2 regions of the Rhodococcus cercidiphylli genome follow, and region 2 is predicted to be linked to the other one. Evidence: riboswitches for the same ligand, from Rfam matches in the RefSeq annotation. Region 2 holds a riboswitch; the other holds the start of a gene.
The links. A riboswitch is a leader RNA that binds a small molecule or an ion and turns the genes downstream of it on or off. The one in region 2 is predicted to bind cyclic di-AMP.
Positions count from the first base shown of each region.

Region 1: another riboswitch for cyclic di-AMP. It lies ahead of R3P95_RS10125 (resuscitation-promoting factor Rpf1 domain-containing protein); the one in region 2 lies ahead of R3P95_RS14060 (C40 family peptidase).

Region 1 is NZ_JAWLKE010000003.1:628,377-635,603, forward strand. It holds gene R3P95_RS10110 (DNA repair helicase XPB) at 1-166, opposite strand, end outside; gene R3P95_RS10115 (helicase-associated domain-containing protein) at 255-2,546, opposite strand; gene R3P95_RS10120 (hypothetical protein) at 2,608-2,796, shown strand; gene R3P95_RS10125 (resuscitation-promoting factor Rpf1 domain-containing protein) at 2,876-3,487, opposite strand; cyclic di-AMP (ydaO/yuaA leader) riboswitch at 3,496-3,696, opposite strand; gene R3P95_RS10130 (YccF domain-containing protein) at 3,973-4,347, opposite strand; gene R3P95_RS10135 (hypothetical protein) at 4,350-4,568, opposite strand; gene R3P95_RS10140 (cold-shock protein) at 4,766-5,182, shown strand; gene R3P95_RS10145 (DUF2771 domain-containing protein) at 5,196-5,708, opposite strand; gene R3P95_RS10150 (MFS transporter) at 5,705-7,227, opposite strand, start outside.
Region 2 is NZ_JAWLKE010000005.1:182,803-190,029, forward strand. It holds gene R3P95_RS14050 (hypothetical protein) at 1-952, opposite strand, end outside; gene R3P95_RS14055 (C40 family peptidase) at 984-2,045, opposite strand; gene R3P95_RS14060 (C40 family peptidase) at 2,354-2,908, opposite strand; cyclic di-AMP (ydaO/yuaA leader) riboswitch at 2,925-3,088, opposite strand; gene R3P95_RS14065 (hypothetical protein) at 3,204-3,485, opposite strand; gene R3P95_RS14070 (DEDD exonuclease domain-containing protein) at 3,633-5,432, shown strand; gene R3P95_RS14075 (Lrp/AsnC family transcriptional regulator) at 5,487-5,762, shown strand; gene trpD (anthranilate phosphoribosyltransferase) at 5,775-6,836, opposite strand; gene R3P95_RS14085 (hypothetical protein) at 6,888-7,227, opposite strand, start outside.

The DNA of each region.
Region 1 (7,227 bases), on a different contig from region 2:
CGTTCCACAGTGCCAGCGGGGTGATGCGATAGGTGTGCACGTGCTCGGGGGCACGTTCGAGCTCCGCGAACGGTGCGATGGCCGCCCGCGCTGCACCCGCGAGTTCGTGATCGACCTCGAGCAACAGAGTTTTGTCGGACTGGACGATCAGCGGGCCGTCGGTCACGGTTCCTCCTAGAGACATCTGCTGCGCCCGAAAGAGCGCAACTTCTCCATTGTCCACAGGTAGGGGCGTGCGTGCACGTGAGCCCGGTCTACTCGACCAATGCGACCGAGGTGATCCGATGCAGGGTGAAGCGCCGAACCCCACCGGTGGCGGGGTCGAACGCGTCGAGTTGGCCACCGCCGATGCTGATCGGATCGACGATGCGATGGGTCGCCACGCCCTGGGCGTCGACGTAGCCGATGCTCACGCTCCGTTTGACCTTCGCCGCGGTCTGCAGCAGCGTCATCGTCGCGGTGCTGCTGGCCCGAGACCCGTCGGCGCGCACCACGGCCCCGCCGTTGCCTGCTGCTCTGTCGGCAGCGCGCATCCCGCGCACCAACGAACCCAGCTGTTCCTCGGTGGGGACGGCCGGAGTGCGGAACGCCTGGCGTGGCCGCCGCGCCGACACCCTCGACCCGCGGGCACGCAGATCGACGATGGTGCCGGACGAGTCCTCGCCCGCAGGCGCGAATCCTGCTCCGCTCAGCACCGTCAGTACTTCGGCGAGCGGGGCCTGTGAGATCGCGACGGTCGGAGCCAGCGCTCGCAGGGCCAGCGATTCGGCTGCCGGGGACGCCAGCACCTCGGCCAGCAGTGCCGGGTCCTCGCACCTGACGAACGACGCGGCGACGCCTGCGCGTAGGCGGCCGTGCCGACGAGCCACGTCGTCGATCAGATAGGTCAAGGCCTGGGGCACGGGTGTGCGCGAGTGGGTGGCGAACAACGTGTGCAGCTCGGAGGCGGTCAGTCCCACATCGAGAGCGCGGCGCAGGCTGGTGTCGCTGATCCGGTACATCGTGGCCGCGCCCGCGGATTCCACGTCGGCGACCAGTTCGATTCGATCCTGCAGGTCCGGCTCGAGCGGGCCGGGTGCCACCAGCGTGAGGTCGGCTTGCACCAGGACGTAGTCGATGGGCTCGGGCAGGGCAGCACGCATGTCTGCCTCGGCATTGCCGTCGTGCAGCAGGGAGCGGCCCGGGGTCGAGATCGCCCCGCGGGCGACGATGCCGAGAGCGGTGGCTTCGGCGAGAACATGTCCGACGGGTGTGACGCCGAAGCGTCCGGACCACCGGGGTCGACGCCAGGCCAGGGTGCGGGCGAGGTCGGCGGGCTGCGCTGCGTGTCCGCTGCCGAGTTCTGCGAGCAACTCCAGGATCATGCGTCGATCCCGCGGTGCGGCCGGAGAGCGGACTTCCTCGGACAGGGCGGCGATGGGTTTGTCGTTGGGGTCACGCATTCCGATGACCCAGGGTGCCCGCGGCACTTCGAGCCAGGCCGAGGCCAGGGTGTGCCAGCGCGCTGCCGGGGCGGCGGTGAGCCAGGCCTCGACCGCCGGTGTCGGGGCCCAGTAGTCGTCGCCGTTGTCGGACGCAGGAACCGGGTCCGGTGTTCCGCTCGAGATGAGGTGAGCGGCGGCCAGCAACTCGACGAGAACGCTCACTCGATCGTCGTCGAGGCCGGTGGCCTTGGTGATCTTGCGGAGCTCGCGTACTCCCAGTCCGCCCGCCTTCAGAGCGGGTGCAGGCGAAGCGGACAGTGCCTCGATCACCGCGACGCAGTGCCGACCCAGCTCCAGCGCCTCTCCTGCGGCAGCGGCGTCGACGTCGGCGAGCGAATACGTGTTGGTGTCGAGTTTGGGTTCGGCGAGCGAGCGCGGGTCCGACATCGGTTCGCCGCGCAGGATCTGGCCCACTTGGACGGGCAGCTCGACGGTTTGTTCGTCCAACCAGATCAGCAGGCCTGCGGCGAGCAGCTTCTGGACGGGTCGGTCCGGCGGCGTGCCCGGTGCGGCGTCGCGGGTGCGGCCGGTGGGGGACGATCTGGCGAGGGTGTCGAGAAGGCCGCGTTCGCCGTCACCGAGTTCGGCCAGGGCCGCGGTGATGTGGGCCTCGGTGAGGTTGTCCACCGGGTCGAGTGCGCGACCGATGCGCCACGGCACCGCGTCCGCCGCTGCGGCGCTGATGCGGAAGCCTGCTGCATCGCCCCACACCAGCAGGCGTTCGCGCAGCTGGGACAGTGCCTTGTCCACGCTCTTGGCCGGTGCGCGTTTGGCGACCACGGCCAGCAGCGCGGCGCGGGTGACGGGGCGCTCGTACGCCTCTTCTATGGCGAGGATCTCGAGGACCGTCAGAGCGAGGGTGTCGAGGGTGTCCGCGGTGTGCAGGATCGATCGGCGCTGCTCGGCCCGTCCGGCCAGTACGGCAAGGGATGCGGGCGGCGGCGCGGTCAGATCCGGACGCAGCGACATGGCCCTGATCAGCTCGGCGTCGCTGCGAGCTGCGATCCATCGAGGCAGATCCGGGGGCGTATCGGTGTGTCGGTGCGCAGTCGTGTCGGTCATCGTCTATCAGATTAGAGACCTGGGCTGGTGCTTGCCGCAGGGCAGGTGTCAAAATAGGCGCATGGTGAACAAGTCGAAGAAGCCCTATGTCGATCCAGGCTGGCCGGAAACCGCTCGCGGTGACCACGCGGTGACCGAACTCTCGTCCGCTCGCTCGGGTGGCTTGTCGCCCTTCGGCGAGGACACCGAGTTCCCGCTGCCCGTCGAAGACCTTCCCTACGCCCATCCGGTGACCGTGGTCAATCGCTAGCTGCGGCCCTCGAGCACGAAGAAGCCCCCGACAATCCGTCGGGGGCTTCTTTCGTACGAGCTGAACCGTCTCCGGGCGCTTACTGGGGCAGGAATGCCTTGTTGGCCTGGTAGAAGTTCACGATCTGAGGATCGAGCTGGATGCCCTGAGCCGCGTTCTGCACGAACGAGGCGATCTGCGGATCGTTGGTGAGGTTCTGGACGGCGGTGACGATGCCCTCGACGACCTCGGCCGAGTTGTCGACTGCCGGGATGGACGTCAGGTCGGGCAACGCGGGAACTTCCGGTGCCTTGGGGGTGACCGGAACACTGCGCTCGGTGGGCGCGCTGTTCAGGCCGAGGCTCGAGGAGCAGGACGGCCATGCGCCCCAGCCCTGCGAGTCGAGGACCTTCTCTGCGACTGCGATCTGCTCTTCACGGCTGGCCTGGTTGGCCGTGGCCGCGTACTGCTGGCCGCCGTGCGCGTTCCAGGTGCTGGGGGAGAACTGCAACCCACCCTGGTAGCCGTTGCCGGTGTTGATGCCCCAGTTGCCGCCGGCTTCACACTGTGCCAGGCGGTCCCAGTCGGAATCCGGTGCCGCGTTCGCGGTGCCGGTGAAGGCGATGCTCGCGGTGCCCATGATGGCTCCGGTGACTGCGACCTTTGCGACGGTCTTGCCAGTGGTGCTCGGCTTGCGATGACGTCCGCTCATACGAGTTGAAATCCTCTCCACACGCGCCTGCGAGGTCAGCTGTCGGGTTCGGGCTGAGAGGTAGCCCGGCCGTCTCACACACTCCTGCGAGTGGGCAATTGGGCTTCACCCCAAGGGAAGTCGGTGCGGCTTCGTGAGTCGCTACAACTTCCCGGTTGTCCGTGGAGGACGTGGGTCCCCCGTCCTCGTCCCCTGGGTGATCGTCGAGGGTGTTCCGGTTCCCGCGGGACGAGGTTTGGCGCTGCGGGCCGGAATTCGGCCGAACTTTCCGGCCGCTGCTGACCGTACTGAAATTCCCGCCTTACGTCACTATTTGGTAACTGTCGATTTCGGGGCGTCGCCGAGAGCACATTTTGTACCTCTTTCGGGTCGCTCGAGTCGGCCCAGCTAGTGGACGTGCCGGGCATTGAACCCCTGTCCGTTGCCTGCCCGTTACCGGAGCGTGATGTGATGGAAGTCACATCGACGGGAACCGGTTCCGGAGGTCACCGAACGGCAACGATGTCCTTGCCGAGGGGCATCAGGGACACGGGGATCATCTTCAGGTTCGCGATCGCCAACGGGATGCCGATGATGGTGATCGCCATCGCGACGGCGGTGACCACGTGGGTCAGGGCCAGCCACCAACCGGCCAGAATCAGCCACAGCACGTTTCCGACGAGCGCACCGGATCCGGACCCCGGCTTGTCGACGATCGTCGACCCGAACGGCCACAGCGCGTAGACGCCGATGCGGAACGACGCGATGCCGAACGGAATGGTCACGATCAGGATGCACAGCAGCAGCCCAGCGAGGAAGTAGCCCAGTGCCAGCCACAGGCCGCCGAAGACCAGCCAGATGACGTTCAGTATCAACCGCATGGTCAGCGCGCCCGTCGTCCGGATGCCAGCGCGTACCCCAGCGCCAGCACGAAGCCGGTCGGCGCGGAGAACATGGCCGTCAGGTAGAGCCCGAGTGGGGGCTTCGCGTCGGAGAAGATCGGAAACATCAGGATCGCGACGATGGCGACGAGGCCGATCGCGAACAGGGCCAGCGCGATGCGCAGCAGAGCGGTGCTGCTCTTACGGGTCGTTGTGTCCACATCGACCACGGTAGTGCGAATCGCGACGCTGTGAAGAGCGCGGTGCGGTGAACAACTCGAATGCTCTATCCGGGCTCACCGCGCTAGACTGGTGTATTCGCGTCCTACGTCCTCGTGGGGCGCGAAACTTGTGCGGGCCGAACATCGGTCCCACGGACAACGCAACTGTCACAGCAACAGATGAACGGGTGAGCTCAGTGCCGACCGGCAAGGTGAAGTGGTACGACGTCGACAAGGGATTCGGATTCCTCTCGCAGGAGGAAGGCGAGGACGTCTACGTGCGTTCCTCGGCGCTGCCCGAGGGCGTCGAGGGCCTCAAAGCCGGTCAGCGAGTCGAGTTCGGGATGGCCGCAGGCCGTCGCGGACCGCAGGCGTTGAGCCTGAAGGTGCTCGAGCCGGCGCCGTCGGTGCGTCAGAACACCGGCAGCACCCGCCGCGAACCCGTCGAGCGCAAGCACACTCCCGACGAGCTGCACGGGATGGTCGAGGACATGATCACGCTGCTCGAAGCGACGGTGCAGCCCGAGCTCCGCAAGGGCAAGTACCCGGACCGCAAGATCGCGCAACGCATCTCCGAGGTGGTCCGGGCCGTCGCCCGCGAGCTCGACAGCTGATCTCGGGAACGACCTACGGCAGCGTGCCGATCGACCAGATGGCGTGGCTGACGAAGCCCTCCTGATTGGTGTCGGTGTCGATGATGCCGGTGGGCAGACGCACTTCGATCCCGAGCAGGGTTCGGCCGCTGTCGTCCTTGGTGGGCACCGTGACGCTGAGCCTGGTTCCCGGTTCGTTGAACGCGCTGTCCTCCACGACGTTTCCGCCGTCGTCGCCGTAGACCAGGGCGAGCACCCACGGTGCCGAGTAGACGGCCTCGGGAAGCGAGAGCTGCACCGTCGGGGCCTTGCCGACCTGGATCTCGGTGGTTTCTCCGACGTTGGTGCACAGCGGGTCGCTGACGGCGCAGTACAGGTACGGCTCCACGTCGACGGCTCGGCCGTTGGCGTAGGCGGAGACGGTCGGTTCCTTGTCCGGCGCGTTCCCGATCAGCAGCGCGAGTACCGCGACGAAGGCAACGGCGACGACGAGCAGACCTGCGGCGACCAGGGCCGCGATCTTCTTGGTGCGGGGAGCGAGATTCACTTGGTCACGTTTTCGCCGAAGGAACCGTCGGACACTTCTTGTTCGACGTGGTCGGGGCGGTTGCCGCCGAAGCCGGGCAGAAGTGATCTGCCGCGGTAGGTGAGGAATGTCTGCACGAGCCCGATCGTAAGCAACACCGAGACCACGGTGAAACCGAGCCAGTACTCGGTGGGGAGCAGCACGCCGAGCGTGCCGCCCAGGACCCAGCACAGCTGCATGACGGTTTCCGATCGGCCGAATCCCGACGCGATCGATTCCGGCGGCAGATCGGCCTGCAGGGACGCGTCGAGGGAGACCTTGGCGAGTGCACTGGCGCTCGACGCGACGAGCGCTGCCACCGCTGCGGTGAGCAGGCTGTCGGTGACCGCGGCGACGACGGCCACGACCGTGACTGCGAGGGTGCAGCGAAGAACCACCAGGGACGGCCGGCCGAGCTTGATCCTGGCTCCGAGCGCGTTGCCGGAGAAGTTGCCGAGACCGGCGGCGGCTCCGACGAGTCCGAGCATCGCGGCCTGCTGAAGCGGTTCGTGTTCGGTACGGGATTTGGCGACGAACGCGATGTAGAGCGTCAGGAAGCCGGTGAGAATCCGGATGGTGCCGTTGCCCCAGAGCCCGACGATGACCGCCCGGCCCAAGGGCTGTCTGCGGTTCTTGGCGCTGCTCGACGCCGGGGGCGACGGGGGCGTGCGGCGGAGGTTCTCGGTGGGAGCCCCGCTTCCGGCGTAATCGCGATCACCGTGCTGATCGGCGTGGTAACTCAAGGTTGCGGGCACTTCACCCTCGGTGATCTCCACCCAGGACGGAATGCGCATGCTCAGGTAGGCGCCGAGCACGGTGATCGCGGCGACGAACCACAGAGCCCCCGGCGAACCCGCGACGAACGCGATGCCGCCGGCGACCGCCCCGGCCGCGATGGTGCCGCCGAGCAGACCGAACACCGTCAGACGTGAGTTGACGCGGACCAGGTCGATCTCCGGTGGCAGTACCCGTGGAGTCACCGCGCTCTTGAGCACCGCAAAAGACTTGCTCAGGACGAGCATGCCGAGCGCGGCCGGATACAACACCCAGCTGTCGAAGTTGAACACCAGCACCACCGCCAACACGGTGCGCAACCCGAAGGACGTGGCGAGCGCGATGCGTCGGCCCTGCTGCAATCGGTCCAGCAGCGGACCGATGAGCGGCGCGATCAATGCGAACGGCGCGATGGTGATGACGAGATACAGCGCGACCTTGGTCTTGTCCTCACCGGTGGCGGCGGAGAAGAAGAGCGTGTTGGCCAATGCGATCGCCAGCGCGGCATCCGATGCGAAGTTCGCCATGGTCGCGTACGTGAGTGCCGTCAAACCGGACTTGTCGGCACCGTCGGCCTTCGCGGCTCGCTGAAACGATGCGATTCCCTTGCCGGTCAGCTCGCGTCCACGCATGGCGGCGACGCGGGTGACGGTCAGCTTCTTGGGCATCGGCGGCGGCTTGCGTGCGCCGGCCTTGCCGCGTGCCGCAGTGATCTGCTCGGTACGCG
Region 2 (7,227 bases):
CGTGCCGCAGAACCGAGCGCACGGTGAACGGCGTCAACCTCGACGCGGCGTCGGGACCGAACACCACCCGCTGACCCGTCGGACGGGAGCCGTCGGCCGCCACCGCGTCGGACACCGTCACCGCAGCCACGTCGGTGGACGGATCGGACCCCGTCAGTTCGGCGAACTCCTCCGCCGAGGATGCGACGAAAATCAGCCCGTCGCGCGCCCAGTCGTCTCCCCAGAAGTCGGCCACGGCCGCGATTGCCGACGGAAGTTCGGCCGTAAGGTTCTCCACGAACGCATCGCGGTCCGGATGACCCATGACCACAGATGTCCCGGCTTCAGTGGCCACCGAACGCACGGTGAGAGGGCCGAAGTCCCACGGCCCACGCCAGGTCTGGCGTCGATACTCGGTCAGATCCGCGTCGTCGACCAACCGCCATCGACCGTCCCGCTCGGCGACGACGAGTGAGACCGGCCGACGCGTCGGCGATGCGTCCGGGCCGGTGATCGCGTATCGCAGATACACCGCGGGTGCCCAGACATCGGTGGAATCGAGCGCCGCTGCGATCGACGGCGGCACCGGGGTCTCGGGCTCGTCGCCCAGGTCGTAGCCGAACTCCGCGAAGGGGACGCCGGGTACCACTGCTGCCCGGCGCAGCTGCGCTTCGACGAAGCCGGGGTCGGCCTGCGGATCCATCACATCGCGCAGTGCGTCGAGATCACCGGAACGAACCGCGCGCGCCCACTGGTCGAGGAGGACGGTCACATCGGCGCGGCGCTGCTGATCGTAGGTCGGCGGGTCCTGGCCGACGGTGACCTCGGCGGTCCCGGCCGTGGGCGGGCCGTCGAATCGGTGAATCAGGACGACCGAGACGGCGACCACCACGACGACCACGACGACAAGCCAGCGCCGCCATGACGATCGGAGGATGACGTGCAACCCGGATGGTCGGTTCGAGGTGGTCATGCCGCCACTCGTCGATCGTCGAGACACGACCTCAGTATCGACGCGCCCCGTAGTACGGGAACGATGCCATCGACTGCACCTTCACGGGCACACCGAATGTGGAGGCATGCAGCACGTTGCCGTTTCCGGCATAAATTCCGACGTGTGAGATGTCCGGATAGAACAGAACGACGTCACCGGGCTGCAGATCCTTCTGATCCACCGGAGTTCCGCCCGCCGCCTGCGCCTGACTCGATCGCGGCAGCGTCTTGCCCACCTGCTTGTACGCCCACACGACCAACCCGGAGCAGTCGAAGCCATCCGGACCGGTTGCGCCCCAGACGTACGGCTTGCCGATCTGCGTGAGGCCGGCCTGCAGCGCACTGGCTCCCGATCCCGGCGTCAGGTTCTGCAGAATCGAGGACGGGTCGAACCCGTCGGGCAGGGTCGAACCGGCCAGAGACAGTTGCTCCGAGGACGAGAGCGCACTGTAGGCGGCCATGACCTCGGCTATCTGTCCCTGCAGCTCACTCTGCTTGGCCTGGAGATCGTCGCTGACGGCCTTGGCCTGCTCTGCGGCGACGCGTGCCTGTTCGGCGGCCGTCGTCGCGGCCTGCTCGGCCGTCTCTGCATCCGAGCTGGCCTGCTTGAATCGGGCGACCTGGTCGGCGGTCTCCGCCGAGATCACGTCCAGCGCCGACATCTGGTCGAGCAACTGCTGTGGTGAGTCGCTGACCATGACGGCGAACAGTCGGTTGGTCCGCGCGCCCTGGTAGTTGACGTTGGCGACCTTGTCCATGGCCGGTTTGAGCTGCTCCAACTGCGCCTGCGCTGCGTCCACGGCGGCACGGCTCTGGTCGACGAGGGCCTGAGCGTCGAGTTGCTGCTGGGTCTTGGCGTCGAGATCGATCTGAGCATCGTGCAGAGATTCGGTGGTCTGCTCGGACTGGCGAGAGAGCTCGGCGAGTTCGGTCTGCGCGTCGGATGCCGAACCGAATCCCGGCTGCGCGGTTGCCGTCGTCGTCGGCACCACGGCGATGCATGCGGTCAGCGCGAGCGCAACCACCGAGTTTCGGGCCGTACGCAACGCTCGGGTAGATCTCGATATCGCCACGGAAAGCGACTCTCCGTCCTCACAGATGTTGCCTCGACCGAGGCAACGGTTGGAAAAGTAGTCCGAAAACGAACCATACCCATGCTCTTACGGGCGCGGACGTGAACACGGTCCGAAATCGACGGGGGTTCGAGGTGACAGGTCACAAAATAAACATCGACCAGGTCTCGATCAGATTACGAACTGGATCCTTCCCTGTCCACCGAACCGGCGTGTCGCGCAGTCCGTGTCCGGATACGCCGACAGGGCCGAGCCGATGAACGGCTCGACCCTGTCGGTCGGTTCACAACGAACGTCGATCGCTCGAGTCAGTAACGGCGAGCACCGTCGAACGGCATCGAGTCGAGCGGGGCAACCTTGACCGGCACGCCGGACGTGGATGCGTGCACGACATTGCCGTTGCCGACGTAGATGCCCGAGTGCGAGCCGTCGTAGAACGAGACGACGTCGCCGGGGGCGAGGCTGTCGCGCGAGACCGGAGTGCCTGCGGCGGCCTGGTCGTAGCTCGTACGAGGCAAGCTGACGCCGGCCTGCTTGTACGCCCACTGGACGAGGCCCGAGCAGTCGAACGAATCCGGACCCGAAGCGCCGTACACGTACGGTGCTCCGATCTTGGATTCTGCGGCCTGAACGGCCTTCGCAGCCGGGGTGACCTGCGGTGCCAACGGCGCACCCGGCGCGGGCACACCCGGAAGGTTGAGGGGAGGAAGGCCCGGGATGTCAGGAATCTCGAAGGTTCCGACGCCGGGAATGGTGAGGGGGGCCGCCATTGCGGGTGCAGCGGGAAGAACGACCACGCCTGCCGTGAGCGCTCCGGCTACGAGGACTCGCCGCAATGTTCGGTTGGAAAGTTGTGACGCCACGAAAGATGGTGCTCCGTTTCTTCCTATCGTCCGCCGACCGAGTTAGCTGACGGGTTCGGGCTGGGAAGAGCAGCCCTACCCACCGGCCACCATGTGGTGGCTCAGCGGGATTCACCCCAGTAGATATCGGGTTCCCGGTACGAACACTCTCGCGAGTGAACGATTAGGCGGTGACTTGCGACGCCACTCCGGTTTGGACTGGCGAGACTCCGCAAGGTCTCAGGAAGGTTACGAAATGGCATACCCCCGTGTCGACCCCAACTCGCCGAGGAGAGCGAATTCGGCTCGATTCTCGCTAGCCGGCGCGCTGATCCCCCGGTGTGTCACGAGTCGATAACAAAGGAACCTCGGCGATGTCGTCGTCGTTCACCACGAGCTTGAGAGTGGGCACGAGACCGACATCGGCGAGCACCCCCATGGCACCGAGTTCCTCCTGCTCGAGAGTGATACGAGACGGCGGACCGACCCGCCGTCCGTCCGACCCGGACGGCATCCCCGGAGCCCCCAGAAGCACCGTCACGACGCAGTCCGCGCAGGCGATGTCACGGACCAGGCAGTCACTGCAATCGATGATCATTGTGATCCTTGTCTCTTTACGGTTTCCGGCGGCCGAATCGGCCGACTCAGCGAAAGATAGCGACGGGCACCGACAGGTTCCGTGACACGACGACGTGGGACGGCGCGATGAGCGTTCTTGTCGGAGGTCGGCCCTAACGTCGTCCCGGTGAGCCTGCCCATCCAGCTGACGTTCGACGAACTCGACACCCCGCTGCACGAGACGACGTTCGTCGTCGTCGACCTCGAGACCACCGGCGGTAGCGCGGACACCGAGGCCATCACCGAAATCGGGGCAGTCAAGGTTCGAGGCGGCGAGATTCTCGGCGAGTTCGCCACGTTGATCGACCCGGGCAGGTCCATTCCGCCGTACATCGTGGAACTGACCGGCATCACATCGGCGATGCTCATCGGTGCGCCGCGCATCGAACGGGTTCTGCCCGGTTTCCTCGAGTTCGCACGAGGTTCGGTACTGGTGGCGCACAACGCCGGCTTCGACACCGGATTCCTCAAGGCCGCCGCGAGCCGTCTCGACATCGCGTGGCCACGGTTTCAGGTGCTGTGCACGGTCAAGCTGGCTCGCCGAGTTCTGACGCGCGACGAAGCTCCGTCGGTGAAGCTGTCCGCACTGTCGACTCTGTTCCGATCCGGCACCAGGCCTACCCACCGTGCGCTCGACGACGCCAGGGCCACGGTCGACGTTCTGCACGGCCTCATCGAACGCGTGGGCAATCAGGGAGTCCACAGCTACGCCGAGTTGGTCGACTACCTACCTGCGGTGTCGGCCGGCCAGCGCGCCAAACGCGGGCTGGCCGCCCATCTTCCCGGCACACCCGGCGTCTATCTGTTCCGCGGCCCGTCCGACGAGGTGCTGTACGTCGGTACGTCCAACAACCTCAAACGACGCGTGCGCAACTACTTCACCGGCTCGGAGACCCGAGGCCGGATGAAGGAGATGGTCGCACTGGCCACCCGCGTCGACCACGTCGAGTGTGCACACGCGCTCGAAGCCGGAGTCCGCGAGCTACGTCTGCTCTCGGCGCACATCCCGCCGTACAACCGCCGCTCGAAGTTCCCCAGGAAAGGGTGGTGGATCACCCTGACCGACGAGGCGTTCCCTCGCCTGTCGATCGTCCGCACCCCGGCACCGAACAGTCTCGGACCGTTTTCGGTTCGCGGTGACGCCGCAGAGGCCGCGGCGCTCGTCGCGGAGTTCTGCCGCCTGCGTACGTGCACTCGCCGTCTGGCCCGCTCGGTTCGACACGGTGACCAGTGCCCGGCGACCGACGTCGGAGGCTGCCCAGCGGCACTGTCCGGCCCGTTGACGGCCGACGAGTACTCCGATGCCCCGACGCAGTTTCTCGCGCTGGTGTGTGGCCAGGACGACGCCGTTCTCTACTCCATGCGCCGCCGCGTCGCCGAGCTCGCAGACAAGGAGCTGTACGAGACGGCTGCCCGTCTGCGCGACAGAATTGCGATCACCGTCGATGCACTGCGCCGGATGCACCGATCGGCAGCAGTGGCCGCCATTGCCGAACTGGTTGCGGCGAGGCGCACGGCCGACGGCGGGTGGGAGTTGATCGTGGTGCGCTTCGGCCGGCTGGCCGGCGCTGCCGTCGCGCCGCGGGGAGTGCATCCGATGCCCGTCGTCGATGCCATCACCGCGTCGGCCGAAACGGTGGTGCCCGATACGACCCCGCTGCGCGGCGCGCCCCCGGAGGAAGTCGGACTTATTGCGGCCTGGCTGCGCACGGAGGGAGTCCGGATCGTGCGCACGAGCAGTGGGTACTGCAGCCCGGCACGGTCGGCGGGTTCGTGGGAGTCGTGGTGTCGGACGGCGAGAGAAGCCGCGAGGGCAGGAGTGGAGCCTGCGGAACGACTGTTCAGCTCAGGAGTGGAGCCTGCGGAACGACTGTTCAGGTCAGGAGTGGAGCCTGCGGGACGACTGTCGGGGTACGGCAGCAACTAGGGTCTGGGGGTAGCTCGCGTCGGACACCGAGCTCGAGATGCTTGAGGAGCGCACATGATCAATGCCATCGTCTTGATCGACGCCGAGGCCGACTTGATTCCGGAAGCGGCGCAGGCCGTTGCGGATGTCGACGGGGTGTCGGAGGTCTATTCGTGTGCTGGTGATGTCGATCTGATCGCCATCGTGAAAGTTCGTGATCATGCGTCGATCGCAGAGGTCATCACCAAGCACATCAATCGTGTGCGGGGGGTGCGCAGCACCACCACTCACATTGCGTTCCAGTCCTATTCGAGTGCCGATGTCGAAGCCGGGTTCTCGATAGGCGAGTAGCCGCGCTCTTCGTCAGCCGGCGAGTTCGGTGGTGCATCGACCCCAGTCGGCGAGTAGCCGTGCTGCTGCACCGGAATCGATTGTTGTTGCGGCAGTGGCCAATCCGGCTTCGATTCGGGCGTGGAGGTCGTCGGACACGCCGTGGTGCGCTGCCATGGCTGCGGCGGCATTGAGCAGTACGGCGTCGCGGACGGGGCCCTGTTCTCCGGCGAACACTCGGTGCGCCACCGCGGCATTGAATTCGGCGTCTCCACCTCTGAGAGCTTCTATGGGCGCTCGGGCGATGCCGTAGTCGAGCGGGTCGATCGTCTCGACGGTCACCGAACCATCGGACACCACGTGCACTGTCGTGGTGGTGGACAGTGTGATCTCGTCCAGTCCGTCGTCACCGCGGACCACGAGCACCGAGCTGCCCCGGGCTGCGAACACGTCGGCGACGACGGGGACCAGGTTCTCGAACGCACAGCCGATCAGGCCTGCGCGCGGGCGCCCGGGGTTCGTCAGTGGCCCCAGCACGTTGAAGACCGTGGGGATTCCGATTTCCTTGCGCGGTGCGGCAGCGAAGCGCAGTGCGGGGTGGTGGATCGGTGCGAAGCAAAAGCCGATGCCGACCTGCTCGACGCTCGACGCGACTGCGTCGGCCCCGAGGGTCACTCGGACCCCCAATGCTTCGAGCACGTCGGTCGTGCCGCTCTTCGACGACGCTGCGCGGTTGCCGTGCTTGACGACTCGGATCCCGCTGGCAGCGACGACGACGGCTGCCATGGTGGAGATGTTGACGGTGTCCGCTCCGTCTCCTCCGGTCCCCACGACGTCGACGGCGTCGGTGTCGGTGTGCACCAGCACTGCGTGCGCCAGCATCGATTCGGCGAGTCCGTTGACCTCCGCCGGCGTCGGACCTTTCATCTTCAGCGCTACTCCGAAGGCTGCGATCTGCGCGGCTGTCGCGTTGTCGGCCATGATCTCGTCCATGACCCAGCCGGTGTCGGCGCTGGACAGGTCGGTGTGGTTCGTCAACGCGCCGAGGATTCGACGCCAGGTTCGCGGCTGTTCGTCGCTGATCGCTGCGGTCATGGTGGTTCTGCCGTGCCCTTCTGCCGTCGATGCACTCGGTGCGGTGGAAGCTTAGCCAGACGCTGCGTCGGGCTGCGCGGGCTGCAGTGCGTCCCACCCCAGTACTGCTCCCCCTCGACGCTGAGCAAGGCCGGCCATGCGAGAACGCTCCTGCGAGCAGTGCAGAGCGTCGAGTACCTGAACACGTTGCAGAACCAGCGGCACGCCGCCTTCCACCCGAGGGCGGTAGCCGGTGCTCTCCGGTAGTTCGGCGGCCGGCCCCACTTCGTAGTCGTCCTGAGCCGCAACCGCTGCTGCGTCCTCCACTTGGTCGGAAGGCAACACGAGATGATGCCGTAGCACCACCTCCGCCGATTCCGTCCACAGCGGTCGGGTCCTCGCTGCTTCGTCG